Regions from separate parts of the Rhodopseudomonas telluris genome, predicted to be linked through region 1. Evidence: riboswitches for the same ligand, from Rfam matches in the RefSeq annotation. Region 1 holds a riboswitch; the other holds the start of a gene.
What was found. Region 1 has a riboswitch for cobalamin ahead of ACFFJ6_RS21115 (FecCD family ABC transporter permease). Riboswitches for the same ligand answer to the same signal wherever they lie in the genome.

Region 1 (3,200 bases):
CGTATGCGGGCAGTTCATTGACTTCTTCAAGGGACAATTCGATCGATCCTGCGGGTTCCTGGGAGAACGAAACCGGGCAGGCGCGGTTCCCGCATGGAGCGATGATCGCAGCATCAGCGCAGTTCTCAAGAGGGTCGCGGGTGGCTCACCGGTTGTGTCGGATCGGTCGCTCACACGCACTTCTCCTGCATGCCGCGACCGGCACGGCATGGTAGCAGCGCGGCCCCGGAGTGCCTATCTTCGTCGGCAATGGCAAACGATGATCTCAAGGCCTTCGTCGAGGGCCACCAGCGGCTGTTCGTCCTGACCGGCGCAGGCTGCAGTACGAACTCCGGCATACCCGATTATCGGGATGCCGACGGCAGCTGGAAACGGACCCCGCCCGTCCGGTTTCAGGCCTTCGTCGCCGAGGATGCCACCCGGCGCCGCTATTGGGCGCGCAGCATGATCGGCTGGCGGCGCTTCGGGCAAGCCAAGCCGAACGACGCCCATCACGCGCTGGCTCGGCTCGAGGCCAGAGGTCACAGCCGGATGCTGCTGACGCAGAATGTGGACCGCTTGCATCAGGCCGCGGGGAGCAGGGAGGTCGTCGACCTCCATGGACGGCTCGATCTGGTTCGCTGCATGGCCTGTTCGGCCACGCTCCGCCGTGCCGAATTTCAGCACGAACTCTCCCGTCTGAATGCGGCCTGGACCGACCTCGATGCCGCGGCCTTGCCGGATGGCGACGCCGAGCTCGATCATCAGGACTTCTCGTCCTTCGTGGTGCCAGGCTGTCCAAGCTGCGGTGGCATGATGAAGCCCGACGTCGTGTTCTTCGGCGAAGCCGTTCCAAAGGACAAGGTCGCCGGAGCGATGGAGAGTCTCGGCCAGGCCGACGCCATGCTGGTCGTCGGCTCATCCCTGATGGTCTATTCGGGATTCCGATTTGTGCAGGCGGCTGCAAAGCTCGGCATCCCGATCGCGGCGGTCAATCTGGGCCGGACTCGTGCGGATGAGCTCCTCGCCCTCAAGGTCGAAGATCGCTGCGAGGCCGCGCTGTCGTTCTTGCTGTAGCCCAAGCACGTGCGATCTGCGTGGTGATTGCGGAGTGCAGTCGCTGACGCACCAGGGCGGCGCGTCCTCGAGCCCATCCTCGACTTAAGGATGACTACGTAAGTGCGCGCCCTGAATTGTGCGGCGGGATCGCGCGTGCTTTACGAGCCAGTGGACCGGTGCCTCTCGCCAGAGAGGTGAAACGGGAATGCGGTGCGGGGCTGTTGCCCCAATGCCGCGGCTGCCCTCGCAACTGTGGGCGGATTGGAGCGTCCTCGATGCCACTGGCCTGCGGGCCGGGAAGGCGGTCGTCTCCGTAAATCCGCGAGCCAGGAGACCGGCCGGTCCTTGTGAAACTCGTTCGGCGATGGGCCGACAGAGGACCGACCATGAAGATCTCAAATGCGCCGCGTAGCGGCGTTGAACGTCGTGCGCGCTGATCGGGCGGTTCTGCCGATCCTGGCGTGCCTCGTCGTCGTGCTGTTTCTGCTGTCGCTCGGCGTCGGGCCGGTGCGGCTGTCGCTCGGCGCGGTGATCACCGCGCTGTTCGGCGGCGGCAGCGACGCCGAGCGCTCGATCGTCCAGGACATCCGCCTGCCGCGCGCGATCCTCGCACTGTCGATCGGTGCGATGCACGGGCTTGCCGGCGCCGCGCTGCAGGGCCTGCTGCGCAATCCGCTGGCGGCGCCGTCGCTGTTCGGTGCACCGCAGGCCGCGGCGTTCGGCGCCGTGCTGGTGATCTCGCTCGGCCTTGCCGACGCGCTGTCGTTCCTGCTGCCGCTGTCGGCGATCGGCATGGCGTTCGTCTCGGTGTTCATGTTGATAGCGGTGGCCGGGCGTAGCGCCAATCTGCTGCTGCTGATCCTCGCCGGGCTGGCGCTGTCGAGCCTCGCCGGCGCGGCGACCTCGCTGGCGCTCAATCTCGCATCCAATCCGTTCGCCGCGCTGGAGATCTCGTTCTGGCTGCTCGGCTCGCTCGAGGACCGCAGCTTCCAGCACGTCACGCTGGCACTGCCGTTCATGGCCTGCGGCGCGGCGCTGCTGCTGACGCGCGGCGAGGCGTTTCGTGTGCTCAGCCTCGGCGAGGAGGCCGCGCAGAGCCTCGGCGTCGACGTCGGCCGGCTGCGGCTGCAGGTGATCCTCGGCGTCGCGCTCGGTGTTGGCGCTGCCGTCGCCGTGTCCGGGACGATTGGCTTCATCGGTCTGGTGATCCCGCATCTGATGCGGCCGCTGGTCGGGCACGATCCGGGCCGGTTGCTGTTGCCGAGCGCATTCGGCGGCGCGGCGCTGCTGCTCGCCGCCGATATCGCGGTGCGCCTGATCCCGTCGAGCAGCGGCATCAAGGTCGGCGTGCTGACGGCGCTGATCGGCGTCCCGTTCTTTCTCTATCTGGTGGTGCGCGAGCGCCGCGCACTCAGCGGCAGCATGGCATGATCCAGGGTAATGACTTCGTCGCCGATGGGCTGCGGGTCAGTCTCGGCCGCCGTGTGCTGGTGCAGCCGATCTCGTTCGCCCTGCCGCGTGGCTGCCTGGCAGCCGTGGTGGGCCCCAGCGGCGCCGGCAAGACCACGCTGCTGCGCGCGCTTGCGGGACTCGTACCAAGCGAGGGCCGGGTGCTGCTCGGCGGCCAGGATGTCGCCCGCATGCCGGTGCGGCAGCGCGCGCGGCAGCTCGCTTATGTGCCGCAAGGTGAGGCGGTGCATTGGCCGCTGCCGGTGCGCGACGTGATCGCGCTGGGCCGTTATCCGCATGGCGGCGCCGATCCGCGCCGCCTGCAGGCGGGCGACTACGACGCGGTGAGCCGCGCGCTCGACGATGTCGATCTCGCGCCGCTACAGCATCGCCCGGTCACTGAGCTTTCCGGCGGCGAGCGGCGCCGCGTCGCCATCGCGCGGGCGCTGGCGACCGCCGCGCCAGTGCTGCTCGCCGACGAGCCGATCGCCTCGCTCGATCCTTACTTCCAGCTCTCGGTGATGGCGCTGCTGCAGCGCCAGGCTCGCGCCGGCGCGCTGGTCATCGTCGTCACCCATGACATCGGGCTGGCGGCGCGATTCGCCGATCAGGTCTTGATGCTCCTCGACGGCCGGCTTGCGGCGATGGGGCCGCCGAACGCCGTGCTGGCGCCGCCGAAACTCGCGGAAGTGTTTGCGATCGACGCCTATCGC
Region 2 (3,200 bases), on a different contig from region 1:
TCGGCGCAGGCGAGCTGATCCTCGAACACTTCCTCGACCGGATCGTCATGGGTGGCGTCGCGCTTCGCCTTGGTGGCGTCGTCGTCGAGCGGGATGCGGTTCTCGCTGAGCGCCAGCGCGTCCACCACGGTGACGACGCCGTCGGCGGTGGCGCGGGTCTTCACCGCCGGCCACGCGAACGCCTTCAGCAGCGGCTGCGGCAAGGCGAGGCCCGAGGTCTCGATCACGATCGCGTCGAGCGGGCGGTCACGGTTCAGCAGCTTCTCCATTGTCGGAATGAAATCGTCCGCCACCGTGCAGCAGATGCAGCCATTGGTGAGTTCGACGATGTCATCCGGCGCGCAGGCGGCGTCGCCGCAATCCTCGATCAGGCCGCCGTCGAAGCCGGCGTCGCCGAATTCGTTGACGATCACCGCGATGCGGCGGCCATTCGACTGCGTCAGCAGCGACCGCAGCAGCGTGGTCTTGCCGGCGCCGAGAAAGCCGGTCAGCACGGTGACGGGAATGCGGGCGGACATGTTAGTTCTCCTGCTTCAGCCACAGCGGCAGGCCGGCTGCGACGAACACGACTTGGGGGACGGTGGCGGCGACGATCTGGTTGAGGCGGCCCTGCGCGTCGCGGAAGGCGCGGCCGAGCGGCGTCTCCGGCACCAGGCCGAGGCCGACCTCGTTGGACACCATCACGATCGGCGCGGTGGCGACACCGAGATAGCGGGTCAGCCGCTTGGCCTCGACCTCGGGATCGCGGCCGGCCTCCATCAGGTTGAACAGCCACAGTGTCAGGCAGTCGACCAACACGGCGCGGCCGCGGCCGGCCTCGCGGGTCAGCGCATCGACCAGCGCGAGCGGCTCCTCGACGGTGGTCCAGCCGGAAAAGCCGCGGCGATTGCGGTGATGCGCGATGCGCTCGGCCATCTCGTCGTCGCTGCGCGTTGCGGTGGCGAGATAGATCTTGGTGAGGCCGCTGCCGGCGACCAGCTTCTCGCCGAACACCGACTTGCCGGAGCGGGCACCGCCGAGCACCAGCGTGGAGACGAGCGCGGTCATGTCGGCGCGCGTCCGTCGTCGGGCGACCAGCCGAGCGGCGGCAGCCGGCTCACCATGCCCTTGCGCAGCACCTCGGCGCGCTGCCGCCACGGCACCAGGCCGTAAGGGCTGTCACGATAGGATGCCGCGAACGACGCGATGGCTTCGGCGGCCGTCTCGGGGACGAGATCGCCGAACACGAAATTGTAGCCGTCCGCGCTCGACACCGCGACGGTGGTGGGGCGCTTGCACACGCTGAGGCATTGCACCGGGCGCACGCGGACGTCGGCGGCGTCGCCGAGCGCGGCGCGCATCGCGTCCAGCATCGGCGTGCCGGCGTTGGCGCCGTCGGCGGATTTGCAGGAGACGCAGACGCTGATCACCACAGGTCCGGTCGGCCGCGGTGTTCCGTCGGCATTGCCGGCAACAGCCGTGATGATGGGTTGGTCGGTGGGGCGGCTCACCATGCCCTCGCTCGCGGCTGCGCCGTCGGCGCCTGACAGCTTCGAGCTTTGTCGGACCGCGCGAGGTGACGAAGGATGCGTCACCGTGCTGCTTTCCGTCCGGTGCACCCCGCCCCGACGCCTCCAAAGCACTGTTCGCGATGGCAGGTCTCCTGGCTCGCGAGTCGCTGCCCTGTCGCCGCCTTCCCAGGCTCCTGTCGTCAGGAGTGTCCCAGTGGCAGAGGCGCGGGCTCGTCGCTTACAGTTGCGGGGGCAGCACCGGGATTGAGCCGACCAACGTCGCTCGCACCGGATTCCCTTTTCACCTTCCTTGCGGAAGGACCATCATCGGTCACGGTATCTGCGGCCACCGCCGGGGTCAACCGCGCGGAAGGTGGTGTTGACGTACGCGCCGACTTCCGCCACTTGCGCAGGTTCACGATACACAGAGGCCGACCATGCCGACAGACACTCTCGTTGCCTGGCAGCCGCCGACGATCGCGCCGGTGGACCGCGCGACCGAAACCGCGCTGCGCGCGCGAATCGACGGCAAGGCCAAGCCGCCGGGCTCGCTCGGCCGCATCGAGGACCTGGCGGTCGCGCTCGGCGCGATACGGCATCCGGCGGAGCCGCGGTGCGACAATGCAGTGCTGATGGTGTTCGCCGGCGACCATGGCCTCACTGCCGAGGGCGTGTCGCAATATCCCTCCGCCGTTACGGTGGCGATGGTGATGACCTATCTGGCCGGCAAGGCTTGCGCCAACGCGTTCGCGGCCGGCAGTCATGTCGACGTCCGGGTGATCGACGCCGGCGTCGCCGCCGAACTGCCGAATCATCCCGACCTGATCGACGCCAAGGTGCGGATGGGCACCGGCAACGCCGCGCGCGAGCCGGCGATGACGCCGGACGAGGCGGCGCTGGCGCTGAATCGCGGTGCCGAGCTGGCGATCGCGGAGATCAAGGCCGGCGCCGAGATCATCGCGCTCGGCGAGATGGGGATCGGCAACACCGCGTCGTCGTCGCTGCTGCTGCACCGCCTGGGGCCGGCGCCGCTCGATGCCTGTATCGGCGTCGGCGCCGGGCAGGACGCGCCCGGCATGGCGAAGAAGCGGGCCGCGATCGAGATGGCGGCCGCGCGCAGCGCGGCGACCGCGCCGTTCGAGGTGCTGTGCGAATTCGGCGGTCTGGAAATCGCCATGATGGCGGGCGCCATCCTCGGCGCGGCATCGCAGCGCCGGCCGGTGATCGTCGATGGCTTCATCGCCACCGCGGCCGCGCTGCTCGCGGTGCGGCTGGCGCCGGCGGCGCGCGGCTACTGCGTGTTCGCGCATCGCTCCGCCGAGCGCGGCCACGATCTCGCGCTTCAGGCGCTCGAAGCCAGGCCCCTGCTGGATCTCGAGCTGCGGCTCGGCGAAGGCACCGGCGCGATCCTCGCGATCCCGCTGCTGCGCGCTGCGGCGCGGCTGATGACCGATGTGGCGGACCTGTCCGATGTCCTGGCGGGCAAACTGTAAGGCGATCAGGAGAGCAGCATGAGCGTGGATCACGACGTCGCCAGGCTCAATGCGGAGCCGCCGGTATTCGATGCTGTGTTTCAGCAGAAGCTGGCCGAGCTGATCGCGTGGCGGCGCGACGTGCGCCGCTTCAAGCCTGATCCGGTCGATCCGGCGCTGGTCGAGCATCTGCTCGATCTCGCCCAGCTCTCGCCGTCGGTCGGCAACAGCCAGCCGT

Region 2: another riboswitch for cobalamin. It lies ahead of ACFFJ6_RS00370 (DUF1636 family protein); the one in region 1 lies ahead of ACFFJ6_RS21115 (FecCD family ABC transporter permease).

What each region holds. Positions count from the first base shown of each region.
Region 1 covers NZ_JBHLWM010000008.1:789,116-792,315, forward strand. The annotation lists gene ACFFJ6_RS21105 (EcsC family protein) at 1-37, opposite strand, end outside; gene ACFFJ6_RS21110 (NAD-dependent protein deacetylase) at 250-1,056, shown strand; cobalamin riboswitch at 1,196-1,395, shown strand; gene ACFFJ6_RS21115 (FecCD family ABC transporter permease) at 1,438-2,469, shown strand; gene ACFFJ6_RS21120 (ABC transporter ATP-binding protein) at 2,466-3,200, shown strand, end outside.
Region 2 covers NZ_JBHLWM010000001.1:76,927-80,126, forward strand. The annotation lists gene cobW (cobalamin biosynthesis protein CobW) at 1-518, opposite strand, end outside; gene cobU (bifunctional adenosylcobinamide kinase/adenosylcobinamide-phosphate guanylyltransferase) at 520-1,047, opposite strand; gene ACFFJ6_RS00370 (DUF1636 family protein) at 1,044-1,493, opposite strand; cobalamin riboswitch at 1,616-1,831, opposite strand; gene cobT (nicotinate-nucleotide--dimethylbenzimidazole phosphoribosyltransferase) at 1,928-2,983, shown strand; gene bluB (5,6-dimethylbenzimidazole synthase) at 3,002-3,200, shown strand, end outside.